Regions from separate parts of the Cellulosimicrobium sp. RS genome, predicted to be linked through region 1. Evidence: riboswitches for the same ligand, from Rfam matches in the RefSeq annotation. Region 1 holds a riboswitch; the other holds the start of a gene.

The links. Region 1 has a riboswitch for S-adenosylmethionine ahead of ACI769_RS05715 (NADPH-dependent FMN reductase). Riboswitches for the same ligand answer to the same signal wherever they lie in the genome.
Region 2: another riboswitch for S-adenosylmethionine. It lies ahead of ACI769_RS05500 (aminotransferase class V-fold PLP-dependent enzyme); the one in region 1 lies ahead of ACI769_RS05715 (NADPH-dependent FMN reductase).

Annotation. Positions count from the first base shown of each region.
Region 1 is NZ_JBJXVU010000003.1:21,681-37,116, forward strand. It holds gene ACI769_RS05680 (ABC transporter permease) at 65-1,018, shown strand; gene ACI769_RS05685 (ABC transporter permease) at 1,015-2,061, shown strand; gene ACI769_RS05690 (dipeptide ABC transporter ATP-binding protein) at 2,058-3,830, shown strand; gene ACI769_RS05695 (Dps family protein) at 3,907-4,392, opposite strand; gene ACI769_RS05700 (aldo/keto reductase) at 4,632-5,657, shown strand; gene ACI769_RS05705 (hypothetical protein) at 5,771-6,163, shown strand; gene ACI769_RS05710 (flavin reductase family protein) at 6,249-6,812, opposite strand; gene ACI769_RS05715 (NADPH-dependent FMN reductase) at 6,809-7,408, opposite strand; SAM riboswitch class IV at 7,463-7,564, opposite strand; gene gdhA (NADP-specific glutamate dehydrogenase) at 7,802-9,139, shown strand; gene ACI769_RS05725 (hypothetical protein) at 9,316-9,642, shown strand; gene ACI769_RS05730 (VOC family protein) at 9,757-10,191, shown strand; gene ACI769_RS05735 (organic hydroperoxide resistance protein) at 10,254-10,685, opposite strand; gene ACI769_RS05740 (TetR/AcrR family transcriptional regulator) at 10,797-11,405, shown strand; gene ACI769_RS05745 (copper homeostasis protein CutC) at 11,513-12,310, shown strand; gene ACI769_RS05750 (ABC transporter substrate-binding protein) at 12,675-14,354, shown strand; gene ACI769_RS05755 (ABC transporter permease) at 14,401-15,396, shown strand; gene ACI769_RS05760 (ABC transporter permease) at 15,389-15,436, shown strand, end outside.
Region 2 is NZ_JBJXVU010000002.1:511,312-526,747, forward strand. It holds gene recD (exodeoxyribonuclease V subunit alpha) at 1-1,173, opposite strand, end outside; gene ACI769_RS05465 (UvrD-helicase domain-containing protein) at 1,170-4,718, opposite strand; gene recC (exodeoxyribonuclease V subunit gamma) at 4,715-8,173, opposite strand; gene ACI769_RS05475 (hypothetical protein) at 8,364-8,849, shown strand; gene ACI769_RS05480 (class I SAM-dependent methyltransferase) at 8,873-9,595, opposite strand; gene ACI769_RS05485 (DUF6226 family protein) at 9,727-10,434, opposite strand; gene ACI769_RS05490 (O-succinylhomoserine sulfhydrylase) at 10,557-11,807, opposite strand; gene ACI769_RS05495 (rhodanese-like domain-containing protein) at 11,804-12,295, opposite strand; SAM riboswitch class IV at 12,597-12,712, shown strand; gene ACI769_RS05500 (aminotransferase class V-fold PLP-dependent enzyme) at 12,746-14,179, shown strand; gene ACI769_RS05505 (GNAT family N-acetyltransferase) at 14,292-14,939, shown strand; gene ACI769_RS05510 (CsbD family protein) at 15,082-15,255, opposite strand; gene ACI769_RS05515 (GNAT family N-acetyltransferase) at 15,348-15,436, shown strand, end outside.

The DNA of each region.
Region 1 (15,436 bases):
GGGCCCGCCTGCCCGACGCCGCGGCGTCGGGCAGGCAGGCATCCCCCAACGAAGGAGGCCGACCATGGGCCGGTACGTCCTGCGTCGCGCCGGGCAGGGCCTGTTCGTGCTCTGGGCGGCGTTCACCATCTCGTTCTTCGTCCTCTACCTGCTGCCCAGCGACCCGGCCGCGCTCATGGCGAGCGGCGGAGGCGAGGCGGACCAGGTGGACCCCGCGCTGCTCGACGCCCTGCGCGCCCAGTACGGCCTCGACCGGCCCGTGCTCGTGCAGTACGCCGACGCGCTGTGGCACGCACTGCGGCTCGACTTCGGGACGTCGTACGCGTCCGGGGCGCCCGCGACGCAGCTCGTGCTCCAGGCGCTCCCGGAGACGCTCCGGCTCACGGCCGCGGCGCTCGTCCTCGCCGTCGTGGCGGGCGTCGGCATCGCGATCGCGAGCACGTTCCCGCGCGCGGCCTGGCTGCGCCACGCGCTCGCGTCGCTCCCTCCGCTCGGCGTCGCCCTGCCGCCGTTCTGGCTGGGCCTCCTCCTGCTGCAGTGGTTCTCCTTCCAGCTCCCGCTGTTCCCCGCGATCGGCAACCAGGGCGCGATCAGCCTCGTGCTGCCGGCGATCACGCTCGCCGTGCCGGCGAGCGCCGCGCTCGCCCAGGTGCTCGCGCGGAGCCTGCGCGGGACGCTCGGCGAGCCGTACGTCGAGACGGCGCGCGCCAAGGGCGCGAGCCGCGCGCGCGTGCACTTCGGCCACGCGCTGCGCAACGCCGCGATCCCCGCGCTGACCGTGCTGGGGGTCGTCGTGGGCGGGCTGCTCGGCGGCACGGTCGTCACCGAGACGGTGTTCTCGCGCGCGGGCCTGGGACGGCTCACGGTCACGTCGGTGGACGCGCAGGACATCCCCGTGGTGCAGGCGGTCGTCGTCCTCTCGGCGCTCGTGTTCGTGGTCGTCACGCTCGTGGTCGACCTGCTCTACCCCCTGCTCGACCCCCGGATCGACGCACGACAGAAGGCGGTGGCCGCATGAGCACCAGGCCGGGAGTGCGCATCGTGCTCCGGGACGAGGCCCGGGTCGCGGACCGTGCCGCGGTGGCGGACGCGCCGCCGGCGGGCGCGCTCGCCCCCGACGCCCCGCCCGCCGACGCGCCCGAGGGGCGCACGCCCGCGGAGATCGAGGTCGAGGACCGCGAGGACGCGCGCGCGATCCTGCGGCACGGCCGCGTGCGGACCCGGGGCACGGCGGGCCGGTGGCGGCGCGGGGCGCGGTACGCCGTGCGGCGTCCCGGGCTGGTCGTCGCCGTGCTCGTCGTCCTGCTCGTCACGGCGTGGGCGGTCGTCCCGCAGCTCTTCACGGCGTACGACCCGCTGACGGGCGTGCCCGCGGACCGGCTGCAGCCGCCGTCGGGCGCGCACCTGTTCGGCACCGACCACCTGGGGCGGGACGTGTACGCGCGCGTCGTCCACGGCGCGTCGGCCTCGCTCGGCGCGACCCTCGTCGCGGTCGCGGTCGGGCTCGTCGCCGGGTCGCTGCTCGGCCTGCTCGCGGGGTTCGTGCGCGGGTGGGTGGACGACGTCGTCGGCCGGTTCGTCGACGTGCTGCTCGCGATCCCCAGCATCCTGCTCTCGCTCGCGATCATCACGGCGCTCGGGTTCGGGACGGTCAAGGTCGCGATCGCCGTCGGCATCACGAGCGTCGCGACGTTCGCGCGCGTCATGCGGGCCGAGGTCCTGCGCACCTCGACGTCGGTGTACGTCGAGGCGGCCCGCGCGTCGGGGGTGCGCTGGTACGGCGTGCTGGGGCGCCACGTGCTGCCCAACTCGACGGGACCGGTGCTCGCGCTCGTCGCGCTCGAGCTCGGCACGGCCGTGCTCGCCATCTCGGCCCTGAGCTTCCTCGGCTACGGGACGCCGCCGCCCGCGCCGGAGTGGGGGTCGCTCGTCTCGGGCGGGCGCGACTACCTGGCCACCGCGTGGTGGCTCACGACCATGCCGGGCCTCGTGATCGTCGCCGTCGTGCTGTCGGCGAACCGCATCGCGCGGGCCCTGGAACGGACCGGAGGGGACGCATGACCGCCACGACGCCGACCACCCAGGAGCGTCCCGGCCCGACGTCGGGCGAGGCGCCCGCGCTCGAGATCCGCGGTCTGGAGGTCGCCTACCGCACGCGCGACGGCGGCTCGTACGCCGCCGTGCGCGGCGTCGACCTCACGGTCGGGCCGGGCGAGGTCGTCGCGCTGGTGGGCGAGTCCGGGTCGGGCAAGAGCACGACGGCGCACGCGGCCCTGCACCTGCTCGCGCGCGGGGGCGAGGTGACGGCAGGGACCATCCGCCTCGGCGGCCGCGACGTCGGACGGCTCTCCGAGAAGGAGTGGCAGCAGGTGCGGGGCCGCGACGTCGGGCTCGTGCCGCAGGACCCGACGGTCTCGCTCAACCCCGTCACGCGCGTGGGCGACCAGGTCGCGGAGGTGCTCGTCATCCACGGGCTCGCGCGGCGCAAGGAGGCGCGCGAGCGTGCGGTCGAGCTGCTGCGCCAGGCCGGGATCGACGACCCGGAGGCCCGCGCGCGGCAGTTCCCGTCGCAGCTCTCCGGCGGGATGCGCCAGCGCGTGCTCATCGCGATCGCCGTCGCGGCCCGGCCGCGCCTCGTCGTCGCGGACGAGCCCACGAGCGCGCTCGACGTGACGGTCCAGCGCCGCATCCTCGACCACCTCGACGGACTCGTGCGCGACCTCGGCACCGCCGTCCTGCTCATCACGCACGACCTCGGCGTCGCGGCGGACCGCGCCGACCGGATCGTCGTTCTCGAGCACGGGGTCGTCGTCGAGGAGGGCACCGCCGAGCAGGTGCTGCACGACCCACGCCACCCGTACACCCAGCAGCTCATCGCGGCGGCGCCGAGCCTCGCGAGCTCGCGCCTCGTCGCGGGTGGCACCCCGGAGGCGGTGCCGGGCGACGGCGTCGTCCCGCGCGCCGAGGCGAGCCGCGCCGTCGGTCAGGAGATCGCGGTGCCCGACGCCGCCGGCCCGGACACCGCGAACGCGCCCGTCCTCGCGGTGCGGGACCTGCGCAAGGAGTTCACGCTGCCGCGCGGGTCGGCGCACCGGACGCTCGTCGCAGTGGACGGCGTGAGCCTCGCGGTCGGGCGCGGCGAGACGTACGCGCTCGTGGGGGAGTCGGGGTCGGGCAAGAGCACGACGGCGCGCCTCGCCCTCCGGCTCGAACGGCCCACCGCGGGCACGGTGGAGTTCGCAGGCGAGGACGTCACGACGGCGCGCGGCGAGCGGCTGCGGTCGCTGCGCCGCGGCTTCCAGGTGGTCTACCAGTCCCCGTACGCGTCGCTCGACCCGCGGTTCACCGTCGAGCAGATCGTCACCGAGCCGCTCCGGGCGTACCGGGTCGGGTCGCCGTCCGAGCGGGCGGACCGGGCGCGTGCGCTCGTCGAGGACGTCGCGCTCCCACCCGACGTGCTCCGCCGGGGACCGCGCGAGCTCTCGGGCGGGCAGCGGCAGCGCGTCGCCATCGCGCGGGCGCTCGCCCTGAACCCGGCGCTCGTCGTGCTCGACGAGCCCGTCTCGGCGCTCGACGTGTCCGTGCAGGCGCAGATCCTCGAGCTGCTCGTGCGGCTCCAGGCCGAGCACGGGCTCGCGTACCTGTTCATCTCGCACGACCTCGCCGTCGTGCGGCAGGTGTCCGACCACGTCGGCGTCATGCACCGCGGGCGCGTCGTCGAGCAGGGGGCGGCCGAGCAGATCCTGATCGACCCGCAGGAGGAGTACACGCGGGAGCTCGTCGCGGCCATCCCCGGCCGCCGCGCGCACCAGGGGCGCACCGCGAAGTAGAACGGCCCGTCGCGAGGTAGAGCACGACGTGCTCTACCTCGCGACGGGCCGTTCTACCTCGCGGCGGCGGGCCGGGTCAGGCCTCGCGGTTCTCCGAGGAGAGGAACCAGGCCTGCTTCTCCAGGTCCGCGATGATCTCGTGCAGGATGTCGGCGCTCGTCGGGTCCTCGGCGTCCACGTCGTCGTGCACGGCGCGGACGACCTCGACCGTCTGCGCGATGCGCTCGACGACCGCGTCGACGGTGTCGCCGACCGACACGAGGCCGGCCGGGTACGGCGAGAGGTCCGTCGTCGTCGCGACGGTCTCGGTGCGGCCGTCGGGCACGACCTGGAGCGCGCGCATGCGCTCGGCGACGGTGTCGCTGTGCTCGCGCGCGGCGTCCACGACGTCGTCGAGCTGGAGGTGCAGGTCGCGGAACCCGCGGCCCGTGACGTTCCAGTGGGCCTGCTTGCCCTGGACGTGCAGGTCGACGAGCGCGACGAGCACGCGCTGCAGGTGGGCGCGGAGCTTCTCCGACGCCTCGAAGCGGGCCGTCGTGCGGTGGATGGTGGGTGCGGACATGGTGCTCCTCGCTCTCTCGGGGGTCGCCCGGAATCGTGCGGCGGTCACCCGGCTTCCGTCGGTGCCGTTCACTTGAACGATTCCAGACTAGGTCGCATTCCGCGCGCCCGCCAGCAAGGAGAGGCGTGCCTGACCTGCGGCGGGGCTCGTCCCGCGGCACGGCGCGTCACGTCCTCTCGCCAGGTGAGAGGACGGCGTCCGCCCTTGCCCCCGGCGGCGCGCGGTGGTCCGCTGGGGCCATGACCGACACCTCCCGGACCCCCGCCCCCGGCACCCTCCCGTCGCGCACGCTCGGCACCGGCGAGGCGGCGCTCGCCGTCTCCGCCGTCGGGTTCGGCGGCATGTCCGTCACCGACGCCTACGGCCCCGCGGACGCCGCGGAGGCGGAGGCCGTGCTGCGCCGCGCGCTCGAGCTCGGTGTGACGCTCTTCGACACGGCCGACGTCTACGGTCACGGCCGCAACGAGGAGCTGTTCGGCCGGGTCCTCGGGCCGCACCGGGACGAGATCGTCCTCGCGTCGAAGTTCGGGCTCCCGCCCGCGGGCGGCCACCCCGACGGGCGTCCGGTCGACGGCCGCCCCGAGTACGTCCGTGCCGCGGTCGACGCGAGCCTGCGCCGCCTCGGCACCGACCGCCTCGACCTGTACTACCTGCACCGTGTCGACCCCCAGGTGCCGATCGAGGACACGGTCGGCGCGCTCGCCGGCCTCGTGGAGGCCGGGAAGGTCCGCGGCATCGGTCTCTCGGAGCCGTCCGCCGCGACCGTGCGCCGCGCGCACGCCGTGCACCCCGTGACGGCCGTGCAGAGCGAGTACTCGCTGTGGACGCGCGACCCGGAGGACGAGGTGCTGCCGACGCTGCGCGAGCTCGGGGTCGGCTTCGTGCCCTTCTCGCCGCTCGGCCGGGGCATCCTCACCGGGACCGTGGACGCCACCGACGGCTTCGCGGAGGACGACGTGCGCCGCGCCCACGCCCGGTACGCCGGCGAGGCGTTCGAGCACAACCGCGGCCTCGTGCGCTCCCTGGAGCAGCTCGCCGCGGAGCGCGGCGTCACGACGGCGCAGCTCGCGCTCGCGTGGCTCCTCGCGCAGGGCGACGACGTCGTCCCGATCCCGGGGACGAAGCGCGTCGCGTACCTGGAGCAGAACGTCGCGGCGGCCGCGGTCGAGCTCACGCCGGACGACGTCGCGACGATCGGCGCGGCGATCCCGCGCGCGGCCGTCCAGGGCGTGCGGCACCCGCAGCCGGACCTCCTCGACGGCTGACCCGCCGCGCGGGCCGGCGGCGAGGACAGGTGGCCGCCCACCCTGCCTCGCGGGGCCGGGGAGACCTAGACTGGAGAGGTCCTGTGGGTCTCCCCGCGCAGAGGTCGGCTCCGATGTCGTGGCTGCTCATGATCTGGTGCGCGACGGCGTGCACGGCCGCCGCCGCGTGGTGGGTGCTGCGCCGGGCCGGGCGACCTCCGAGCCACCGGGCGGGCGGGCGCCGTCGTGCCGCCGCGGCACCGGACCCGCTCACCACGCTCGCGCTCCAGGTGCGGCTCACCGCGCTCGCCGCAGAGCTCCGGCGCATCGAGGCCGACCCGGACGTCTACGCGCGTGCCCACCACTACCTCGCGGTCCAGGGCGCCTACGACGCGCTGCTGCGCGAGGCCTGCCGGCTCACGGGGCTCCCGGTCGCGGACGCACCCCTGCGCGCGGGCTTCCGCACCGGCGACGACGAGCGGTTCCGCGAGGAGCTCGAGCTCAGCGCGCGCGGCTGGAGCTGGTGACGGACCACCCGTGAGGGGCGGCACGGGACGGGCGAGGGGCCCGACGGCGGGACGTCCGCCGTCGGGCCCCTCGCCCGTCGTGCGCTCAGAGCGCGGAGTGGTCGCCGATCCGGTGGTAGGTGCGGTCGTGGTAGACGAGCGGCGACGCCGCCGCCCCCCGCGGCGCCCCGGGTGCGGCGCCGACGCTCGACGCGAGCGCGCGCAGCGAGACCAGGTAGGAGTCGCCCACCGGCGTGCGCTGGACGACCCTCCCGCGCACCCACGACAGCGCGCCGTCGATCACGGGCTCGCCCGTCGGCAGGCGCGACCAGCCGCCGTCCGCGAACCGGTCGATGCCGCTCGTCGCGAACCGGGCCGAGACGTCGTCCTGGTGGTCCGCGAGGAAGCTCACGGTCAGCGTGCGCGCGGTCGAGACCGCGGGCCACGACGACGACGTGGACGCGAGCGAGAACGCGAGCAGCGGGGGCGCGGCCGAGACGGAGATGACCGACGTCGCGGTGAAGCCGACGAGGCGGTCGCCGTGCTCGAGCGCGACGACGGCGACGCCCGCGGGGTGGCCGCGGAACACGGCCTTGTACTCGTCGGGGGAGAGCTGGGGCTCGTCCTGCTCGGCCAGGAGGGCCTCCAGGTGGGTGAGCTCGGCGGTCATCGGGCCACCCCCGCGAACGCGTCGGCGACAGCCTCGTCGGTGCTGGCCGCCGGGCGGTCCTCCGCCGGGGGGAGCGGTGCCGTGGCGCGGCGCAGGGCGTCGCCCTCGCGCGCGAGCCACGCGTCCACGACCGGTCCCAGGTCCGCGAGCTGCGGCTCGGTGACCGTGAGCGACCGGGTCGGGACGACGGCGCCGAGCTCGACGAGCACGGGTCGCAGGTGCACCTCCCCGACGAGCGCGTGCGCCGGGTTCCCGGACACGACGAGCGGGACCACGACGACGCCCGCGAGCCCGTCGGGGCCGTAGAGGTCGAGGAAGGCCTTGAGCAGCCCGGTGTACGACGCCTTGTAGACCGGCGTCGCCACGACGGCGACGGTCGCCCGGGCGAGCTGCTCACGGGCGGCGTCGGCCGCCGGGTGGTCGGCGGCGAGCACCTCGCCGGCGAGTGACGCCAGGTCGACCGTGGCGACGTCGGCCGCGCCGAGGAGGTCGGCGACGCGGCGTGCGACCGTCTCGGCGGCGCCGAGCGTGCGCGAGCCGGGCCGCGGGTTGCCCGAGACGGCGAGCACCGTCGGGTGGGTGGGGTGGTGGGTCATGTGCACCTCGCAGTAGTCGTCGATCACGCTTGCCGTGCGGGCTGTCCTCGCCGGTGGCGGGGCAGGCCGGGCCCGGCCTGGTCATCTCCCGGAGCACCCCGCCGTGACAGGGGTTGCCGGCCAGCGAGCCGGGGCTTGGCGCTGGCGCTCGTGACCTGGGGACGGGTATAGCAACCGCCCCGAGAAACTGCACCGGATCGGTAGGGTTTCTCAGTGGGTGGACGGATGTGTCGTCGCCGGTGCCCCCCGTGCCGCCCTGTGCCGCCTCGTGCGGGCGCCCCGGACCCGGCGGCGGCCCACGCCGGTGCGCGCGGAGTGAGACGGTGTGACGAGAGCTTCTGGCACAGGCGTACCGTCAGCAGGAGTTCCGCCCGCGTCAGACGAGGAGTACCCATGGACAGCCGACTGCAGTCCGTCTACGACGAGGTCCTGCGTCGCAACCCCGGCGAGGCCGAGTTCCACCAGGCCGTGCGCGAGGTCTTCGACTCGCTCGGCCCCGTGCTGCGCAAGCACCCGCGCTACGTCGAGGCCGCCGTCCTCGAGCGCGTGTGCGAGCCGGAGCGCCAGATCATCTTCCGGGTCCCGTGGGTGGACGACACCGGGCGCGTGCAGATCAACCGCGGCTTCCGCGTCGAGTTCAACTCCGCGCTCGGCCCGTACAAGGGCGGCCTGCGGTTCCACCCGTCGGTCTACCTCGGCATCGTGAAGTTCCTCGGCTTCGAGCAGATCTTCAAGAACTCGCTCACGGGCATGCCCATCGGCGGCGGCAAGGGCGGCTCCGACTTCGACCCGCGCGGGCGGTCCGACGGCGAGGTCATGCGGTTCTGCCAGTCGTTCATGACGGAGCTCTACCGGCACATCGGCGAGAACACGGACGTCCCCGCGGGCGACATCGGCGTGGGCGGCCGCGAGATCGGCTACCTCTTCGGGCAGTACAAGCGCATCACCAACCGGTACGAGTCCGGCGTCCTCACGGGCAAGGGCATCTCGTGGGGCGGCTCGCTCGTCCGCACGGAGGCCACGGGCTACGGCACGGTCCTCTTCGCGCAGAACATGCTGGAGACGCGCGGGCAGGAGCTCGACGGGCGCCGCGTCGTCGTCTCGGGCTCGGGCAACGTCGCGATCTACGCGACGGCCAAGGCGCAGCAGCTCGGCGCGAACGTGGTCGCGTTCTCCGACTCGTCGGGGTACGTCGTCGACGAGGCCGGGGTGGACCTCGAGCTCCTGCGCCAGATCAAGGAGGTCGAGCGCGGGCGCGTCGCCGACTACGCCGCGCGCCGTCCCGGGGCCCGCGTCGTCACCGACGGGTCCATCTGGGACGTGCCGTGCGACGTCGCGCTCCCGTGCGCGACGCAGAACGAGCTCGACGAGGCGGCGGCCAAGCAGCTCGTCGCGAACGGCGTCGTCGCGGTCGCCGAGGGCGCCAACATGCCCACGACGCCGAGCGCCGTCGCGCTGCTCCAGGAGGCGGGCGTCCTCTTCGCGCCGGGCAAGGCAGCCAACGCGGGCGGCGTCGCGACGTCGGCCCTCGAGATGCAGCAGAACGCGTCGCGCGACGCGTGGTCCTTCGAGTACACCGAGGACCGCCTCGCGCAGATCATGGCGGGCATCCACGACCGCTGCGTCGAGACGGCCGACGAGTACGGCACGCCCGGCAACTACGTGCTCGGCGCCAACATCGCAGGCTTCACCAAGGTCGCCGACGCGATCCTCGCGCTCGGCGTCATCTGACCCGAGCCGCACGACGACGGCCGTCGGTGCCCCGCGCAGAGCGGTGGCACCGGCGGCCGTCGTGCGCGCGGGGGCGGCGGCCGCCGGTGCCCGGCGGGGATCCCCGCCCTGCTGCGGGGCACGGAGCGAGGAGCGCCGCTCCACCCGGGGCGGCGAGCGGCCTATGCTCGGTCGTCGTGGAGCCCGACGACGTGACCGGCCCGCCGGCGAACAGCGCCGGGCGCACGGTCAGGCAGCGCGCCGGCAGCGCGGTCCTCGGCCTCGTGGTGGCGGCGCTCCTCTACCTTCTCGCCTTCCCGCTGGCCTTCGCGGCGCTCTTCTTCGCCGCGGGTGCCTTCGACGACCGGTGCTTCTCCCCGGACGTGGGACGGGTGTGCGCCGCAAATCCCGTCGGGGGAGCGGTGGCGATCGTGCTCGGCGTCGTGCTGCTGATCGCCCCCGGCGTGCTCGGGATCTACGTGGGCCGGGCGTCCGAGCCCTCCCGCTCGGCGAGCGGCTCCTGACCCGGTCCGCCGAGTCACGCGCCGCGGCGCAGCGCGCGAGGGCGCGTCAGGCCCGGTCTCCCGGCGCGGGAAATGCCCTCCGGCCGGGAGGGTCCGGGCGCCTAGGGTGGCCGGATGGCGACGGTCAGGCAGGTCCAGGTCACGTTCGACTGCGCGCAGCCACGGCGCGTCGCCCGGTTCTGGTGCGAGGTGCTGGGCTACGTCCCGGCGTCGCCCCCGGAGGGCTTCACCACCTGGGACGACGCCGAGGCCTCCCTCCCGCCCGCGGAGCGGGACACCTGGTCCGCGTGCAGCGACCCCACCGGGGCCGGTCCGCGCCTGTACTTCCAGCGCGTCCCCGAGGGCAAGGTCGTCAAGAACCGCGTGCACCTCGACGTGCGTGCCGGCACCGGGCTCGTGGGTGCCGACCGTCTCGCCGCGCTCGAGGCCGAGCGCGACCGGCTCGTCGCGCTCGGTGCGACGTGCGTGCGCGTGATGGTCGCCGACGAGGAGAACGAGTCCTGCATCGTCATGCAGGACGTCGAGGGCAACGAGTTCTGCCTGGACTGAACGCCGGGCCCGACCCGCGGGACCGATCCGCGAGCCGGTCCCGGCGGTGGTGCCGGGGTGCCTTACGCGACGGTCGTGCGGACCGTGACGGGGATGTTGCCCCGGGTCGCGAGCGAGTACGGGCAGACGGCGTGCGCGGCCTCCGCGAGCTCCTCGGCGAGGTCCTGGGTGACGCCGCCCCCGAGCTCGACGTGCAGCGTCGCGCCGAGCGAGAAGCCGCCGTCGCCGTTCGGGACGAGGTCGACCTCGGCGACGACGGCCGAGTCCGTCACGGGGACCTTGCGCTGCGCCGCGACCATCTTCAGCGCCGAGTGGAAGCACGACGACCACCCGGCCGCGAACAGCTGCTCGGGGTTGGTCCCGCCACCGGGGCCGCCCATCGCGCGCGGGACCGCGAGCGTGACGTCGAGCTGGCCGTCGTCGGACACGGCGCGGCCTCCGGCGCGGCCGTCGCCGGTCGCTGTGGCCACGGCGGTGTAGAGGGTGTCAGCCATCGAGGTGCCTTTCGAGAGTCGTGATGCGACGTAGAGTTACTAGTACGTCTACATCAAGGAACCTAGACTGGCGGCCGACCGCGCGCAAGGGGCGGAGAGAAGGAGGGGGCCATGGTCGACGACTCGCCGACGTCCGGGGCGACGGGCCGCGGCACCGCGGCGGACACGCGCCGCCGCATCCTCGAAGCCGCCTCGGCGCTCTTCTACGCCCAGGGCATCCGGGCGACGAGCGCCGACCGGATCATCGAGCAGGTCGGCATCACCAAGGTCACGTTCTACCGCCACTTCCGCACGAAGTCCGACCTCGTCGTCGCGTACCTCGAGCAGCAGGCCGCGCGCGACCGCGCGGTGGTCGACGAGGCCCTGCGCGACGCCGAGCCGCTCGACGCCCTGAGCGCCCTCGCGGGCGCCATCGGCGCCGTGAGCTGCGTGCCCGGCTTCCGCGGCTGCCCGTTCATCAACGCCGCGGCGGAGACGCCCGACCCGCAGGACCCGGTGCGCGTCGTCGTGGACCGCCACCGGCGCTGGACGCGGGACGTGTTCGCGCGGCTCGCGGCGGCGGTCGGCGTCGCGGACGCCGACGCGACCGCGGCGCAGCTCATGATGCTGCGCGACGGCGCGATGGTCGCGGGGTACCTCGGCGACCCGGACGAGGTGGCCGCGACCCTGCGGTCCGCGTGCCTCGCCGCCGTCGCGGCGGGACGGCCGACGCCGGCCTGAGCCCGCGCGCCCGACGCGCTGCCCGGAGTCGTCTACCCTGGCCGACGGCCGCCGTCGTGCGGGTCGCGCGACGCGACGGCCGCCGGACCGGACGACGGGAGAGCGCCATGACGACCACCCACCCCGAGGGCGCCGCGGCGCCCGCGGCCCGCGACGTGGCCCTCGAGCTCGCCGTCCAGGACCCCGACGGCGTCCGTGTGGCCGCGGCCGTGCGTGCCCAGCGGGTCGAGCTGTGCGTCGGTCTCGGCGCCACGGGCGGGCTCACGCCCAGCGCCGGGCTCGTCGAGGCCGCGGTCGCCGCCGCGGCGGAGGCCGACGGCCCCGGGCCGCGCGTCGAGGTGCACGTGCTCGTGCGCCCGCGCCCCGGCGGCTTCGTTCTCACGCCCACCGACCTCGACGTCCAGGTGCGCGACGTCCGGGCCGCGGTGGCGGCCGGGGCGCGCGGCGTCGTCGTGGGTGCGCTCACCCCGGACGGCCTGGTCGACGTCGGCGCCGTACGCGCCCTCGTGGACGCCGCCGACGGGCGCGAGGTCACGTTCCACCGCGCCGTCGACGTCGTCGCCGACCCGCTCGCCGCGCTCGACGCGCTCTCCGGGGCCGGGGTCGTGCGGGTGCTCACGTCGGGCGGTGCGTCGCGCAGCATCGACGGCACGGACCGGCTGCGCGCCATGGCGGCGCACGCGCGCGACGCGCTCGACGGACGTGTGCAGGTCATGGCCGGCGGGGGAGTGCGGCCGCAGGACGTCGGGGCCCTGGTGGCCGCGGGCGTCGACGCCGTGCACCTCTCGGCCAAGCGCGTCGTCGCGGACGACGCCGGGCCGGGTGGCGGCGGCGACGCCGGCTACGAGGTCACCGACCCCGAGGTCGCGCGGGCCGCGCGCGCCGCGCTGGACGTCGCTCGCTGACCCCGCCCCGGCCCGCTGGCGGCGCTGCCGCCGTACCGCCGCCGACCCCGTCCCCGGCCGCTCGTGCGAGCGCCGCCTGCTGCGCCCGCACGACGCGCTGCGCCCCGCACGGCCCGTGGCGCCCGGACCGGCCGCGGGCCGCCCCCGCTCCCTCCTGACCGCCCCCGGCACCTCGGCCGGACCCCGTCCCACGGGGTCCGGCCGAGGCCCGTTGCGGCGCGATCCTGGTATCGATGTCTCAGTTAGGTAACTTTCCTGTCGTATTCGCAGGAGGGCCGGTGGCTATTAGTTAGTGTTCCTGCCACACGCCTGCGGGCGCCGAAGTACGACGTGAGGACGCGTCGTCCATGCGAAAGGACCGAAGATGATTCGAAGCACGGCGCGCAAGCGTCTGCTCACGGCCGCGGCACTCGTGACGGGCGTCTCGCTGCTCGCGAGCGCCTGCACCGGCGGGGGCAACGGCGAGGGCGAGGGCGAGGGCGGCGAGGCCCGTGTCCTCAACGTCTGGGCCGGCACCCAGACGCCCATGGTCGCGAACTTCAACCCGTACGCGCCCAACCCGCTGCACGTGACGAACGGCGGCATCTACGAGCCGCTGTTCTTCTACAACCGCGCCGAGGCCGGCGACCCGACGCCCCGCCTGGGCGAGTCCTACGAGTGGAGCGAGGACGGCACCGAGCTGACCGTCAAGATCCGCGAGGGCGTGAAGTGGTCCGACGGCGAGGACTTCACGGTCGAGGACGTCATCTTCTCGTACACCAACGAGGCGGCGAAGCGCGACTACCTGAACACGATCGAGAAGGTCGACGAGTCGACCGTCAAGTTCACGTTCAACGGCGCGCAGTTCACGAGCGCCGTGCAGATCCTCGGCACCACGCTCATGGTCCCCGAGCACCTCTTCAAGGAGGTGTCGGACCTCATCACGTACACGAACGAGGAGCCCGTCGGCACCGGCCCGTTCACGCTCGACACCATCACGAACGCGACCTACACCGTCGTCCCGAACGAGGACTACTGGGGCGGCGAGCCGAGCCTCGGGAAGGTCCGCTTCCTCGCGCTCGACAAGAACCAGAGCGCCCAGGACCTCCTCGCCACCGGCAAGATCGACTGGACCACGATGTTCATCGCGGACCCGGACACGGTCACCGGCGCGGGCCAGGTCTCGCTGCTCAACACCCCGCAGGACCCGACCACGATCATGTCGTGCTCGAACGCGGCGCTCGGCTGCGCGGGCCCGCAGACGGACCTCGCCGTCCGCCAGGCGGTCAACCTGCTCGTCGACCGCGGCGAGATCAACGAGAAGGCGTTCTCGGGCCACGCGGCCGTCGCGTCGCCGTCGCTCGCGCTCCTCGGTCGTGACGACCGCTGGATCTCCTCGGAGATCGAGAAGGAGAGCCCGCAGGAGGGCGACCCGGCCGAGGCGGCCAAGGTCCTCGAGGCAGCCGGCTACACCAAGGGTGCCGACGGCATCTACGAGAAGGACGGCCAGAAGCTCTCTGTCCAGCTCATCTCGGTCGACGGCTGGAGCGACCACAACGCGGCCGGTGACCTCATCGCGCAGCAGGCGCTCGAGGCGGGCGTGGAGATCAACCACGTGAAGATCACGCAGCAGGAGATGTCCGACGCCCGGACCAGCGGCAACTACCAGATGATGATCAGCGGCATCACGGGCACCTCGCTCGACGACCCGTTCGCCATCTACCGCCAGTGGCTCACGACCGAGTACACGACGCCGGTGGGCGAGACCATCGAGGCCGGCCGCTTCAACTTCCCGCGCTACTCGAACCCGCTCGTCGACGAGGCCGTGGCCACCGCCGCCGGCACCAACGACGAGGACGCGAAGAAGGCCGCGTACGCCACGGTGCAGAAGGAGATCGCCCGCGACCTCCCCTACATCGCCCTCGTCGTGAACCCGACCATGTCGTTCGTCAACACGAAGGACTACACCGGCTGGCCGTCCGAGGACGACATGTACGCCTTCCCGCCGTCGTGGGCCACGATCAGCAACGGCGTGATCCTCTCCCAGCTCGAGCCCGCGAGCTGATGTCGCACTGCCGAAGAGGAGCTCGGGTGAACGAGGAGTCAGTCGCATGAGGTACTACGCACGGCGGATCACGTTCTACGTGGTCACCTTCTGGGCCGCCGTCTCGCTCAACTTCCTCCTGCCGCGGGCGATCCCTGGTGACCCCAAGCAGATCTACCTCGACACCATGCTCCGGAAGAACGGCGAGCTGACTCCTGGTCTCATCCAGAGCGTCGACGTCCTCTTCGGCAGTGACGACGCCACCCTGTGGGAGCAGTACCTCGCGTACTGGAAGAACATCTTCACGGGTGACCTGGGTACGTCGGTCCTGTACTTCCCGGCACCCGTGAGCCAGCTGCTCGGCGAGGCCCTCCCCTGGACGGTGGGCCTCGTCGGGCTGGCGACGATCATCGCGTTCCTCCTCGGCGTCGGCCTCGGCGCGTGGGTCGGCTGGAAGCGCGGTACCTGGGTCGACCACATCATCCCCGCGTCGACCTTCCTCCAGGCGGTGCCGTACTTCTGGCTCGCCCTGGTGCTCATCTCGATCTTCTCGGTGTCGCTCGGCTGGTTCCCCATCGTGGGCGCGTACGACATCTTCGAGTTCGACAGCGGTCCCGAGTGGTCGTGGGACTTCGTGGGCAGCGTGATCTACCACGGCACCCTCCCGGCCGTGACGATCATCCTGTCGGCGATGGGCGGCTGGCTCCTCGGGATGCGCAACATGATGGTCTCGACCATCGCCGAGGACTACGTCACGACGGCCGAGGCCAAGGGCCTGCGCCCCTTCCGGGTCGCGCTGACGTACGCGACGCGGAACGCGGTCCTGCCGTCGGTCACGGGCTTCGGCATCGCGCTCGGCTTCGTCGTCGCCGGGTCGGTGGTCATGGAGCAGGCCTTCAGCTACCCCGGCATCGGCAAGCTGCTCTTCACCGCGGTTCAGGCGAAGGACTACGCGCTCATGCAGGGCGCCTTCCTCGTGATCACCGTGGTGGTGCTCGCGGCGAACTTCCTCATGGACCTGATCAACGGCATCATCGACCCGAGGACGCGGAACAATGGCTGACCCCACCCGTGACGCCGAGACCGTGACGCCTGCGGCGGAC
Region 2 (15,436 bases), on a different contig from region 1:
TGCGGTGGCCGGCGGCGTGACGGGCTCGCGGTGCACGAGGTCGCCGAGCACGGCACCGGCCTCCACCGAGGCGAGCTGGTCCGGGTCCCCGACGAGCACGAGCCGCGCGTCCGGCCGCAGCGCCTCGAGCAGCCGCGCCATGAGCGGCAGCGCGACCATCGACGTCTCGTCGACGACGACGACGTCGTGCGGCAGGTGGTGGTGCGCGTCGTGACGGAACCGGGTGCTGCTGCCCGGCCGGTACCCGAGGAGGCGGTGCAGCGTCGTCGCGACGGGCGTCCCGACGCGCGCGCGGTCGGCCGCGTCCCCGAACCCGGCGACGACCTCGCGCACCGCCTCCTGGAGCCGTGCGGCCGCCTTCCCGGTCGGGGCGGCGAGCGCGACACGCAGGGCCGTGCCCTGGTCGGCCGGGGCGTTCGCCCCCGCGCGCGACGGAGCGGGCGCCGCCGCGGCCGCGGGGCGGGCAGCGTCGTGCGGGACGGCGTCGTGCAGGACGGCGAGCAGCCGCGCGACCGTCGTCGTCTTGCCGGTGCCGGGGCCACCCGTGAGGACGGTGAGCCGGCGCGTGGCGGCGTGCGCGGCGGCGAGCCGCTGGCGCGTGTCCTCCGCCGCGGGAAAGAGGCGGGCCAGCGCGGCGTCGAGGCGGTCGGCGTCGACCGGCAGGTCGGGCGCCGCGAGCCGGCCGTCGACGTCGTGCCGGACCGCGAGCTCGTCTCGCCAGTAGCGGTCGAGGTACAGCGCGCCCCCGACCCAGCGCGCGGGCCGGTCGGGTGCGCCCTCGACCCCGACGGCGACGAGCGGGCTGCGCGCGACGGCGTCGACCCACGCGGTGCGGTCCGGCCACGGCAGGTCGGCGGCATCGGTCCGGGCGGCCTCCTCGTCCTCGGGCAGCGCCAGGGAGCCGAGGTCGTCGAGGCGCACGCACACGGAGCCGCTGCGCACGGCACGGACGGCGAGCGCGACGGCGAGCAGCACCCGGTCGTCGTGCTCGCCCGTGAGCCGGCCGAGCCTCAGCGCGACGCGCACGTCGGCGGCCGAGACCACGCGCGCGACGTTGAACGGCGCCAGGCCCGCCGGCACGCCGACGGCGAGCCGCGGGTCGCCCTCGTCGACCGCGTCGCCCGCAGGAGGAGCGGTGGGCCGGAGCGCCGACCCGGGAGTGGTCGTGGTCATGCGCGACCTCCGTCGAGCAGGGCGGACAGGGCGACGACGAGCCCGGGCGGCGGGCTCCAGGCGACGACGCCGTACGGGGTGCCGTCCGGGCCGCGGGGCGTGTCCGGCCCGGCCATGCCGCGCACGAAGAGGTACGCCCCGCCGGCGAGGTCGCGGTCCGGGTCGTAGTCGCGCACGCGCCACCGCAGGTAGCGGTGGAGCGCGGCGAGGTAGAGCACGAGCTGCAGCGGGTAGTGCGAGGCGAGCATCGCGTCGCGCATGGCGTCGGGGTGGTAGTCGCCCACGGCGAGCGGGACCCCGGGCGGCCCGACGCGGTTCGTCTTGTAGTCGACGACGAGGTACCGGCGGCGGCCGCCCGGATCCCCGCCCGGAGCGCCGTCGGGACCCGGGGTTGGCACGCGCAGCACGGCGTCGATCGAGCCCGTGAGGTAGCCGCGCAGCGGGACGCCACCGGTGCCCGTGCCGGTCTCGGACTCGTCGGCCAGCGCCGCGAGCAGGTCGGGGTAGCGCGCGAACGCGTCGTCGGCGGGCAGGTGCGCCCGCAGGACGTCCGCGAGGTCGCGCAGCGTCGCGGGGCGCACGCCCTCCGTCTCGTCACCCCCGGCGAGCGGGAGCTCGAACTCGAGCTCGGGCAGCCGGTCGCGCGGGTCGACGTCGGCGAGCGTGAGCCCGCCCGCGATCGGGCCGAGCGGCGTGCGCAGCGACAGGCCGAGCGCCGTCGCGAGCGCGACGGGCTCGACGCCCGGCACACGCACCGTCGCCGCCTGGGCGCAGCGGGCGCGCACCTCGGCGTCCAGGTCGTCGGCCGCGGTGTCGACGTACTCGAGGATCTCGTGCACGAGCGTGCCGAACGCGGTGCCGCCCGGCTGGCCCTCGTACGGGGACGGCACGTCCGCGCCGGGGCGCGGGGCCGAGGTCGAGGACGCGGGCGCGGCGGTGTCGTCGTCGGTGGTCTCCTCCGGCTCGTCCTGCACGCCCGGGTCCTCGGGCTCGCTCTCGATCCCGCCGACCGGGCCGTGGTGCGCGGCCGCGGTCAGGGCCGAGTACGAGGCCCGCCGCCAGTCGCGGTCCGGGAGGTGGGCGGCGGTCGCCAGCGCGAGGTCCGTGCTCGACCGGGTGCCGGGCGACCAGCGCTCGCCCTTCGGACGCGCGTCGACCTGCTCGACGACGACCGTCCCGCCCGACCGCGCCGCGACGACCTCGAACGCGGACCGGACGGCGTCGTCGCGCATCGCGTCGGGCCGCGCGTGGCGCCCGGGCTCGCCGCCGAGCATCCGGTCGGCGAGCAGGAGGCGGGTGAGCGGCCCCGATCCCGTGCTGCGCTTCGTGGGGGTCCAGTGCACGACGACCTGGTGCCGAGCCCGGGTGAGCGCCACGTACAGCAGGCGCAGGTCCTCGCCCAGCTCCTCGTCGCGCCAGCGCGCCTTGGCGTCCACGAACCCGGGGGAGCCGACCCCGCCGAGGTGCAGCACGCGCTGCCCGTGGTCGTCGTGGAACGCGAACAGCTCCTGGTCGTCGGGCTCGAACCGCTCCCACCCGAACGGGACGTAGACGACGCCGAACTCCAGACCCTTCGCGGCGTGCACGGTGACGACCTGCACGGCGGCGGCGTCGGTCTCGAGACGGCGGGTGCGCTCGTCGGTGAAGACCGTCCCGACCTCGGCGATCCGGGTCCGGAGCCAGGCCGTGAGCGCGGCCGTGCCGAGCCCCTCGGTCGTCGCGGCCTCGTGCAGCGCCTGCGTGACGTGGCGCAGGTCGGTGAGGTAGCGCTCGCCGTCGGCCCGCGCCATGACGCGCGCGGTGGCGCCGCGCCGTGCGGCGACCTCCGCGACCGCGGCCACGCCCCGGTCGGCGAGCAGGCGCGCCCAGGCCCGGACCGTGTCGCCGAGCTCGTCGTGGTCCGCGTCGCCTGCGGTCGCGAGGCGCTGTGCGTCCCAGCCGACGAACGGCGTGAGGGCGAGCGCCGTCGCGCGCCGGTGGAGGCCCGGCTGCTCCAGCGCCGCGAGGAGCGTGAGCCAGTCCTGCGCCGCGGCCGACCCGAACACGCTCGACGGTCCCGACACGACCGCCGGCACGCCCAGCGCGACGAGTGCCGAGCGCACCGCCTCGGCCTGGGCGTTCGTGCGCGTCAGCACGGCGACGTCGCGCGGTTCGAGCGGGCGCCAGCGCGCCGCGTCGCCCGCCGCCCCGCCGCCGTCGTCGCGCACGCGGTCGCCGCCGCCGGACGCGGTGCCGAGGCGGCTCGCGACGTCGGCCGCGACGTCCTTCGCGAGCAGGCCGCGCGCGTCCGGGGCCGACGGCGCCGACGAGGCGCCCAGCCGGTAGGCGCGGCGCGTCACCTGCCGCAGCCGCACCGGCGCGCCGCCGGAGAAGCGCGACTCGGGGTGCGCCGCGTCGATCGGACGCACGACGATGCGCGGGTCGCCGAGCGCCGTCTCGCCGAGCAGCGCGTGCAGGCCGGCAAGGAGCGGGCCGTCGCTGCGCCAGCTCGTGCTGAGCGTCGCGGTGTCCGTCGCGTCCTCGACGGCCTGCAGGTACGTCACGACGTCCGCGCCGCGGAACGCGTAGATCGCCTGCTTGGGGTCCCCGATGAGGACGAGCGCGCTGCTCTCGTCGGGCCGCCCGTGGAACGCGGTGCGCAGGATCGCCCACTGCTCGGGGTCCGTGTCCTGGAACTCGTCCACCATGACCACGCGGAACCTCGACCGGACGCGCTGCGTCGCCGTCGCACCGTGCTCCGGGTCGGTGAGGGCGCGGCGCAGCAGGACGAGGAGGTCGTCGTAGTCGAGCAGGTGCATCGCGCGCTTGCGCGCCTCCACCTCGCGGCGGGCGGCGACGGCGACCTCGTACCGCGCCGCGGCCACCGAGCCCTCGGCCGCGTCCGACGGCGCGACCACCGCCCCGTGGTCGCTCACCGCCGCGCGGGCGACCGCGCGCACGTCGCGCGGCGAGAGGATCGGCTCGCTCTGGTCGGCGAAACGCCTCACGTACAGGTCGTCCGTGACCTCCTCGACGAGGTCGGCCACGTCGGGCAGGAAGCTCGTCGCGAGGTCGACGTCGGCCGCCGTCCCGAGCGCGGTGAGCATCTGCTGGCAGAACCCGTGCGTCGTCGTGATCGTCGCGGCGTCGAGCTGGGACAGCGCGACGCGCAGGCGCTCGCGACGGCGGGCGAGCTCGTCGGCGTCGACCGCGGCGAGGAACGCGACGAGCTCGTCGGTGCTGTGCGCCGGGTCGGGCCCGCGCAGCGCGCGCTCGGTCGCGACGAGGCGCTCGCGCACGCGGTCCCGCAGCTCCGACGTCGCGGCCCGGCCGAACGTCACGAGCATGATCTCGGGCAGCGCCGCCACGCCCTCGGCGACGTAGCGCGTCGTGAGGGTCGCGATGGTGTGCGTCTTGCCCGTGCCGGCGCTCGCCTCGAGCACGACCGTCCCGCGCGGCAGGTCGCCGAACGGGTCGAAGCGCCGCGGGCTCCCCGCGACGGGTCCGGGCACCGCGGGTCCGGACGCCGGGGCGGGCGTGGCGGGTGCGGACGTCGGGCCGCTCATCGCGCACCTCGCAGCTCGTGCTCCAGCAGGGGGTCCCACACGCGGCGCGCGAGCGCGCCGAGGCGGGTCGGGTCGTCGGGGAAGCGGCCCAGGTCGGCGGTCGTCGCGTGGCCCGCGAGGTCGGGGAGCGCCGGGTCCTGACCCCAGGCGAGCACGACGTACGGATCCTTGCGCTCGAAGCCCTTGTTCCACGCCCACCCGGCGCGCATCAGGGCGTCGCGCGCGTCGGTGGTGCGCCGCTCCTCGGCGTAGCGGAGCGCGACCTCGGGCAGCAGCGGCAGGGGCTCGCGGGCGGCCTCGTCGCGCAGGGCCACGAGATCGGCCAGCACGGCGACCGCCGTGTCGCGGTCGGGCGGCGTGAGCGTCGACCACGCGACGCCCGGGCCGCGGGGAGACCGGCCGATCGCGACGGCGTCCCACGGGCGGTCCGGGTCGCTCACGCGCAGCGCGAGCGCCTGCACCCAGGCGCGCAGCCGGTGCTTCGGTCCGAGCCGCGAGTACTCCGTGCGCACCACGCGCGCGCCGTGCACGCCCGGCACGCTGCCGACGACCGTGCCGCCGTCCGGGAGGGTGGCCCGCACGTCGACCGTCTCGGCGGAGCTCAGCACGTCCTGGCTCACGGGACGACCGGCCGCGACGTCGGCCTCGCGCGCGGCCTCGACGGCCGCGACCCGGAGCGGCCCCACGGCCCGGACGACCTCCTGGAGCGCCGACCGGCCGAGCTCGCGCGGCGGGACCTGACCGCGGCGCCACTCGGCCTGCATCGCGCGGTTCGGGTCGACGCCCGCGAGCGCGGCCCGCAGCACGCGGTCGCCCACGCCCCAGCCCGCGAGGCCCGTGAGGGAGAGGGGCAGCCGGTCCTCGACGTCCTCCTCCTCCAGCACGAGACCCACGTCGAGCGTGTGCTGCGCGAACCAGCGGGGTGCGTTCTCGAGCAGGCGGACCAGGTCGTCGAGCTCGACGTCCGCGCGGCCCCCGGTCGCCGTGGGCGACCCCGGTCCTTCTACGGAGCCGACGGCGGCACCGGTCGGCAGCGAGAGCGGTGCGCCGACGAGGGCCCCGACCGGCTCACGCTTCTGGCGCGCCTGGCGGGCCCCGGCGAACGCGGCGTCGTCGTGGCTGAACGGTCCGGGGACGCCGAGCGCGCCCGGCGTGAAGTTCCGCTCGTCGACCGTCTGGAGCGGGTGCTGCACGACGACGTGCTCGCGCGCGGCGCGCCCGTCGGCCGTGGTCGCCACCCGGTCCAGCGCGTCGAGCAGCTCCGCCACGGGGACCGCGGGCGGGCGCGGCGCCCCGGTGCGCTCGTCGGCACCCGTGTGCACGACGACGAGGTGGTCGCCCGCCGCGGCGACGGCGTCGAGGAAGATCTGCCGGTCCTCGCTGCGCGCGTCGCGCTCGCCGATCTCGGGGTGCCGGGCGAGCAGGTCGTCGCCCGCGGGCGCGGCGGTGCGGGGGAACACGCCGTCGTCGAGCCCGAGGAGGCACACGACCCGGTGCGGCACCGAGCGCATCGGCTCGAGCGAGCACACGGTGAGCGCGCCCGTGCGGAACCCGGCGCGCGTCGGGCGCCCGGCCAGGCGGTCGTCGAGCAGCGCCCGCACGTCCGCGAGCCGCAGCGCGACGCCGCCGTGCGCGGCACCCGCCGCCCGGACGTCGCCCAGCACGCGGCGCGCGGAGCCGATCTGCCACGCCTCCGTCGGCGGCGCCTCCGCCAGGAGCGTGAGCGCGCGGTCGAGGGTGTCGAGCCAGTGCGCGAGCGGGTGCACGCCGTCGAGGCCGCGCAGGATCTCCGTGAGCCGCGCGACGAGCTCCGCGAGCCGGCCCGCGAGGTCCACGTCCGTCGAGCCGACGTCGTCCAGCGGGAGCGCGGGCCCGACGAACCGGGCGTCCTCGTCGGCCATCGCGGCCCCGAGCAGGATGCGGTCGAGCGCCGCGTCCCACGTGCCCTGCCGCACGTGCCCGTCGATCCCGAAGCGGGCACGCCGCTCGCCGTCCTCGCCCCAGTGCACCCCCGCCTCGACGGCCCACTGCCGCAGGCGGTCGACGTCGTCGTCGGAGAAGCGGAACCGGCGGCGGACCGGGCCGCTCGCCGCGAGGTCGAGCACCTCGGACGCCGTGACGCGGCCGTCGGCGAGGCGCAGCAGCGTGGCGAGCAGCGCGAGCACGGGGTTGGTCGTCCCGGCGCCGCGGTCCGCGAGGCTGACCCGCAGCCGCTGGCCCGGGTGCGCGTCGTCGCCGAGCTCGGGGACGGCGCCGAAGGTCGCGGTGACGAGCGGCGCGAACGTCTCGACGTCGGGGCACAGGACGATGACGTCGCGCGCCTGGAGCGTCGGGTCGGCGGAGAACAGGCCGACGAGCGTCTCGCGCAGCACCTCGACCTGACGGGCCCGGCCGTGGCACGCGAGCACCTGCACGGAGCGGTCCGTCGGGTCCAGCACGTGGGCGCCGTCCGGTGCGTCGGCCCGCAGCGCGGACTGCAGCGCGCCGAGCAGGGTGGGCGGCGGGGGCGCGGCCTCGTGGTGGGTCTCGCGCGCCTCGCCCGCGGCCAGCCGGAGCTGCAGCTCGACCGTGTCCCGGCCGGTGGACGCGAGGAACGGGTGGCGCGCGAACGTCGGCAGGTCCGCGCGACGCCGGACGGGCGCGCCCGCGTGGTCCGAGCCCGGCTCCGCGCCGCCCGTGGAGGGGTCGCCGGCGGACGCGGCGACCGTCGCCCACAGCGCCGGCGAGGGGTGCACGAGCCACAGGTGGACGTCGCGGTGCTCGGCGAGCGCGCGCAGGACCCGGAGCTCGTCCTCGGGGAGCCGCGTGGGCCCGAACACGGACAGCCGCGGCGGCAGGTCGACGGCCGCCGGGTCCGCACGCAGCGCCGCGACCGCCTCCGTCACGCGCCGCGCCGGGTCCGTCGCCGGGACGCGCTCCACCAGGCGACGCCACAGCTCGGGCTGCCACGCGAGGTCGTCCGGCGCGACGGCGGTCCCCGTGACCGGGGCCGACCACGCGAGCACGACCTCGGGCCGCTGGCGGGCGTAGTCGACCAGGAGGTCCGCGAGCCGTCGCGCGAGCGTGAGCCGCCGACCCCGCCGCACCTCGTCGCCCGGGTCGCCGACGTAGCGCGCGAGCGGCGCCGCCCAGGGCTCGGCGAGGTGCGCGTCGAGCACCTCGAGCACCGACCACGCGAGCCGCTCGGGCCGCCACGGGTCGTCGTCGGGGTCGAGGTCCGTGAGGTCGGCCACGACCTGCTCGACGAGCCGCCGCGGGCCCCGGAAGTCCACGTTCGCGCAGATCCCCGCCGTCTCGCCCGCGCCCAGGTGGTGCGAGAGCCGCTGCGCGAGCCACCGCTCCACCCCGCGCGTCGGGACCGCCACGACGTCCGGCGTGAACGGGTCCGCCGGGACCTCCGCGAGCACGGCGGCGAGCGGCGCCACGAGCGCCTCGGCACGCTCGGAGCGGTGCACGTGCAGCAAGAGGACCCCTGTCGGTGGTGGTGGCGTGATCGTGTGCCCGGCCCGTGGCCGTGCGCTACGAGGAATCTACGAGGTGCGACCCACACCGTCGAACCGCCGTCCACAGGCGGCCCGGGGACTACGGTGTCCGCACCGCACGCGCGCGGAGGCCGCGGCGGAACCGGCACCCGGGGGAGGCCCGATGCGGCAGCGGAGGACGACGGCCGTGCTGTGCACGATCGCCGACGGCGCCGCGCCGGGCACCGTCGCGGCCGCGTGCCGCGGCGCGCTCCAGGCGCTGCGCGACCGGGTGGCACGGCTCCAGGTCGACGTGTACTCCGACGAGCCGTGGCCACCGGACGCGACGGACGCGGTGCACGCCTTGGACGAGCTGCGCCGCGCACGACGCGGACACCTGGCCCGGCGTTTCGGCTGGGAGCCCCCGATCTCGCTCGAGCTCGACCCGCGCGACGACCGCGAGCTCGACCTCGCCCTCGCCGTCGCCCCCTTCACGATCTGCGGCTCGGGCTTCGACGAGGACGGGACGCTGCTCTGGGATGTGAACGACACCGGGACGTCGGTGACCTTCCTCCTGCTCCCGGAGGAGTTGGACGCGGTCCGGTCGCACGTCGCACGGTCGGGCGGACGCCCGGAGGACGTCGTCGTGCTGGGCGACCGTCGCGGCTGACGCGCGCGGGAGCGCTGCGCGGTTCAGCCGCGCCGCGCCACGAAGACCCACTCGCGACCCGGGCGGTCGGGCGCGTCCCGGACGTCCACGACCTCGAACCCGCACGCCACGAGCGACGTCTCGACCTCCTCGCGCTCCCGGAAGCGCAGCGTCGAGTCGGAGTGGAGCGTGGTGCCGTCGGGCAGCACGGTCGTGTCGTGGAAGGACACGAAGGGGAGCGACACGTCGGTGAGGTCGGTCCAGGACTCGACCGGGCCGACGTCGGGCACCTCCACGCGCGTGACCGTCGCCTCGCGGACCCACCCCTCCCAGGCCCGACGGGCGGGGACACGGGTCTCGAGCACCAGCCACCCGCCCGGCACGAGCGCGTCGTGGACGCCCCGCAGCGTCGCGGCCCACGCGTCGTCGGTGAGGAACACCTGGGCGACGTTCGCCGTCATCGTCGCGAGGTCGACCTGGAGCGGGGGGAGGGTCGTCGCGTCGCCGTGCAGCCAGCGCACGCGCTCGGCGCCCGGCTTCGTGCGGGCGACGTCGAGCGACGCACCCGCCGGGTCGAGGCCCACCACCTCGACGCCGCGCTGCGCGAGCAGGCACGCGAACGTCCCGGTGCCGCACCCGACGTCGAGCACTCGGCGCGCGCCCAGCTCGTCGACGATCGCGACGTAGGCGTCGAGGTCGGACCGGTCCGGGGCGAGCGGGTCGTAGAGAGTGGCGAGGCGGGGGTCGTCGAAGACGGCGTCGGGCACCCGACGACCGTAGGCCGCACCCCGGGCGACGAGCCACGTCTTTCGATCAGGCGCGCCCGGCCGCCGAGCGCGCGGTGGCGGCCCGTTCCGGTCCCCGGACGACGCGAGTCCGCCTTCGCGGCGCGAGGGTTTCAGTCCGCGGCGGGCCAGGGCTGCCAGAGCCCGCCCGGGAGGGTGGCGAGGCGCCGTCTTGCCTGCTGCCCGACGCCGCGCGCCAGCCGGGTGCGGCCCTCGCCCGCGGAGTACCCGCCGTCGGGCTCGTCGAGGCGGTGCGCCACCCACCACTCGTGACGACCGGGGAGCGCCCGCCGCACAGCCTCCGAGAACCGGCCCGCCGCCACCCCCAGCACGAGGTCCTCGAGCGCCTCTGCTGCGCCCGCCGCCGTGTCGTCGCACGCGTCGCACCCGCACGACGGGAACGTGTCCTCGTGCAGCACCCCGGCGCGCACCACGACTCCCGGGTAGTCCGTCACGACGAGGGCCAGCGCCGCGGCGTCGTCGGACGCGGGCGTGACGCGCACCGCCCGCACGGCGTCCGGACCGACGTTCCGGACCCCCGCGAGCACGGGGTGCGCGGGCCCGACCGCGGTGTGCGACGCCAGGTCGACGCCACGCAGGTCGACGTCCTCGACCGTGACGGCGTACGTCGCCGCGAGGTGCCGCACGAGCGCGTCAGCGACGTCGGCGAGCGGCGCGAACCGCTCCGGGTGGGAGTCCACGGAGTACGTGTCCTCGGGCGGCCCGTCGAGATGGTCCCAGCGCCCGCCGTACTCGAACGGCACCCCGTCGGCGTCGTGGAACACCTGGCGCAGGATCGGCGGGCGGACGTAGGCGGTCACCCGGTCAGGCTAAAGGGACCCGCCGCTGTCGGGCCCACGCCCCACCTGCCCGCCGAGCAGGCGGTCGTGGTTCGTCCCGGCGCCGGGACGAACCGATACCGCCTGCTCGGCGGGAGGCGGGGTCAGGAGTTCAGGGCTTGGGCGACGTCCTCGATGATGTCTTGCGGGTCTTCCAGGCCCACCGACAGGCGCACGGTCGTCTCCGCGATGCCGACCGCGGCGCGGCCCTCGGGGCCGAGCTTGCGGTGCGTCGTGGTGGCCGGGTGCGTGACGAGGGACTTCGCGTCGCCGAGGTTGTTCGAGATGTCGACGACCTGGAGCGCGTCGAGGAACGTGAACGCGCGCTTCTTCGCCGTCTCGGGGTCGGTGCCCTCGGGCACGGCGAGGTCGAACGTCACGACGGTCCCGCCACCGCTCTGCTGCGACCGCGCGAGCTCGCGCTGCGGGTGCGAGGCGAGGAACGGGTAGCGCACGCGGCCGATCCCGGGGAGCTGCTCCAGCGCCTCCGCGACCTGCTCCGCGGCGGCGTTCTGCGCGGCGACGCGCACGGGCAGCGTCTCGAGGCCCTTGAGCAGCACCCACGCGTTGAACGCCGACAGCGACGGCCCGGTGTTGCGGATGAACGTCTGCACGGGACCGGTGACGTACTCCTCGGTGCCGAGGATCGCGCCGCCGAGCACGCGGCCCTGCCCGTCGATGTGCTTGGTCGCCGAGTAGACGACGACGTCGGCACCGAGCTCGAGCGGACGCTGCAGCAGCGGCGTCGCGAAGACGTTGTCGAGCACGACGACCGCGCCGGCGGCGTGCGCGAGCTCGCTCACGCGCCGCGCGTCGACGATGTCCTGCATGGGGTTGGACGGCGTCTCGAAGAACACGACGTCCGCGGGGGTGGACAGCGCCTCCTCCCACTGCGACAGCACGTGGCCGTCGACGTAGTCCGTCCGCACGCCCCACTTCGCGAAGATCTCGTCGAAGATGACGAGGCTCGACCCGAAGAGCGCGCGCGCCGCGACGATGCGCGACCCGGACCGCACCAGCGCGGCGAGCGCCGTGAACACGGCGGACATGCCGGACGCCGTCGCGTAGCACGCCTCCGCGCCCTCCAGGAGGCGCAGGCGCTCCTCGAACGTGTGCACGGTCGGGTTGCCGTAGCGCGAGTAGACGAACCGGTCGAGCTCCCCCTTGAACGCGGCCTCGGCGTCGGCCGCGCGGTCGTACGTGTAGCCCTGCGTGAGGAACAGCGCCTCGGACGTCTCCTGGAACTCGGTGCGCGCGTGGCCGCCGCGCACGGCGAGCGTCGCGGGGCGGGCGCTCGCGGGCAGGGGCTTGCGGCCGGAGCCGCCGGGCACGCTCCCGGGCACGACCGCGCTCACCGGGCGGCCTCGTCGAACGTCGTGGTGGGCAGCCCGCGGACCTTCCAGCCCTCGACGTCCCGCAGGCCCGAGAACCCCTGGGCGCCCTCGAAGCCCTCGAGCACGTTGTACGACGGCCCGAGCCCGGCGGCCGTGGCCGCGCGCGCCGCGCCGATCGACCGCTGGCCCGAGCGGCACAGGAACACGACGGGACGCTCGTCGCCGGGCGTCAGACCTGCCTCGACGAGCCGGTCGAGGAACCGCGGGTTCGGGCCCGCCGGGGTCACCCACTCGTCGAACAGGACGTCGCGGCCGAGCTCCGTGGCGTCGGGCACGCCGATGGTGCGCCACTCGCCCTCGGTGCGGACGTCCACGAGCACGGCGCGCTCGTCGTGCGCGAGCAGGTCCCACGCCTGCTGCGGGGTGAGGTCGCCGGCGTAGCCGACGGCGGGACGCGCCTCGGGGGGTGCCGGCCGGGGTGCCGACGCCTGCTGGGACTGGTCGCTCATGAGAGTCCTCCTCCATCGATCGTGGCAGTAGCACCCTGCGCCCGGCCGCCGAGGCGGTCCGGGGGGTTGCTGCGGCGTCGACGTGCCACGTCACTCGGCCGCTCCGGATGGTTGGCTCGGATCGTACGCCACGCGTCCGACGTGCGGAACGCCCGTCTCGGGGAGCGGCCCGGGGTGGAGGTGCCCGACGTCGCGTGGCTCCGACGCGCGGGCTTATGACGCGGAGCGCCGCGTCCCGCCATCCGAGACGCCGTGACCACCGGTTGACACGCCGCCGTCCGCGCGGACATCCTGGTCCGCAGGTCATGAGTGCCAGCGCGAAACCCCGGTTTGCTGGCCGGCAACCCTCCTCTCGCGGCGGGGTGCCCCGGGTGACGACCAGGCCGCACGCCGACCGGCGGGCGGCAAGCGCGGGGAGGTTCTCCCCGGACGACCCTGGAGGACTGTGCCATGACTGCTCTCGCGGACGTCTCGTGTCCCACCGACGCCCCGGCCCCTGACCTCGCGGCGCTCGTCGACGCGCCCGCGCTCCTGCCCGTCGTCGGCGGGGACACGCTCGTCCCGCTCGTCGACGGCCGCAGCGTGCCGTACGCGAACCTCGACGTCGCGGCGTCGGCCCCGGCGCTGCGCTCGGTCGCGGACCGCGTGACCGAGGTGCTGCCGCTCTACGCGAGCGTGCACCGCGGCGCGGGCTACCTGTCGCAGGTCTCCACGGCGCTCTACGAGGCGTCGCGCCGCACGATCGGCGCGTTCGTCGGCGCGCGCGAGGACGACGTCACGGTCGTCACGCGCAACACGACCGACTCGCTCAACCTGCTCGCGGGCTGCGTCCCGGCGAACCCGGACGGCACGCCCGGGCGCGTGCTCGTCCTCGACGTCGAGCACCACGCGAACCTGCTGCCGTGGCAGCGCGCCGGCGGCGCGACGGTCCTCGCGGGCGGCGCGTCCGTCGCGGAGACGCTCTCGGGCCTGCGCACCGAGCTCGCGCGCTTCCCGTACGCGCTCGTCGCCGTGACCGGCGCCTCCAACGTCACGGGCGAGTCCCTGCCCGTCGCCGAGGTCGTCCGCGCCGCGCACGACGCCGGGGCGCGCGTCGTGCTCGACGGCGCGCAGCTCGTCCCGCACCGCGGGTTCTCGCTCGCCGCGTCGGGTGTCGACTACGTCGCGTTCTCGGGGCACAAGACCTACGCGCCGTTCGGCGCGGGGGCGCTCGTCGGGCGGCGCGACTGGCTCGACGCGGGCACCCCCTACCTCGCGGGCGGCGGCGCCGTGCGCCAGGTCGCGGTGACCGGGACGCAGTGGCAGACGGCGCCCGCACGCCACGAGGCCGGCTCGCCGAACGTGGTGGGCGCCGCGGCGCTCGCGGCGGCGTGCGACGCGCTCGCCGCGCTCGACCCGGCCGACCTGCACGCGCACGAGGCGGCGCTCCGCGCGGCCCTCGTCGCGGGCCTGGAGGCCGTCCCGGGTGTCCGGGTCGTGCGCGTGTGGGACGACGCCGTCGACCCGGTCGGCGTCGTGACGTTCGCCGTCGAGGGCCACGACCCGGGCCTCGTCGCCGCCTACCTCTCGGCCGAGCACGGCATCGGCGTGCGCGACGGCCGGTTCTGCGCGCACCCGCTGCTCGCGCGCCTCGGCTACGACGCGGGCGCGATCCGCGCCTCGGTGGGCGTCGGGACGACCGGTGCGGACGTCGTGCGCCTCGTCGAGGCCGTGCGCGCGTACGTCGAGCAGGGACCGACCACCCGGTACGAGGTCGTCGACGGCTGCTGGGCCGTCGTGGACGACCCGCGCCCGGTCCCCGCGGGGTCCGGCCTGGAGGGGCTCTTCGCGACCGCGGCGGCGGGTTTCCTCGCCGACGCGGCGGGCTGCGGACCGGCCGTCTGACCGTCACCGGCGGCCGACGCGGCAGCCTGTTCACCGGGTCGTCGCCGAGCGTTGTCCACCGCGTCGCCGGACCCTCTTGGCGCGGTGTTCCGCGTGTGCTCTGATATGCGCTGTGCTGCACGACGTCGTCCTCTCGGGGCACGGTTTCCGGCTGGAACCGCTGGCCCTGGAGCACGCTGAGACGCTGGCCGGCCTCGTCGACGAGGCGATGTGGTCAGGGATGAGCATCCCCCTGCCCTACGGGGTCGCGGGGATGGCCGATCTCGTGGCCGCGACCCGCGCGGCCCCGGACCTCACGGGCTTCGTCGTGCGCGCCGTCGACCCCGACGGCGCGCCCGGCGCCGTGCTTGGCAGCACCGCGTTCCGCGACCTGTCGCTCGTCGACCGCCGCGTCGAGGTGGGCCGCACGTTCTACGCGCGCACCACGTGGGGGAGCCTCGTCAACCCCGTGACGAAGTGGCTCCTGCTGCGCCACGCGTTCGAGACGTGGGACGTGCACCGGGTCGGCTTCCGCGTCGACACGCGCAACGAGCGCTCGCTCGGGGCCATGCGCCGTCTCGGCGCCTACGAGGAGGGCGTCATGCGCGGCCACCGCACCGCGCCCGACGGGACGCGCGCCGACTCCGTGCTGTTCTCGATCCTCGCGCCCGAGTGGCCCGGGGTCGAGGTGGGCCTCCTCGCGCGGATCACCGCCCCGCGCGTCGTGCCGGTGCTCGCCCCGGCGCCGTCGGCCGACGTCCGGCCGCTCGCCGCGTCCTGACCGTCGCCGCTCCCGGTCGTCGCGCCCCGGTCGTCGCGTCCTGGTCGTCGCATCCCGGTCGTGGCGTCCCGGGCGAACGGTCCCGAGACGCCACGAGGGCCCCGCCGGAGCGGAGCCCTCGTGGGCAGAACGGTGGAGCACGTCAGCGGTCGAACGCGTCCTTGACGTCGTCGCCCGCCTGCTTGACGTTGGCCTTGGCCTGGTCGCCCTGGCCCTCGGCCTCGAGCCGCTCGTTGTCCGTGAGCTTGCCCGCGCCTTCCTTGAGCTTGCCACCCGCCTCTTCAGCGGCGTGCTTGGCCTTGTCTCCGAGTCCCATGGGTGCTCCTCTCGTCGGTACCTCTCGACCGTAACCACGGTCGGCCGGGTTCGCACGCGGTCGGGGCACCGGCGGTGTGGTGGGATGTGCGGGTGCACCACGACACCGTCCTCGAGGGCTTCGGCGTCCGCCTCGAACCGCTCGCCGCGACCCACGCGCCGGCGCTCGGCGCCCTCGTCGA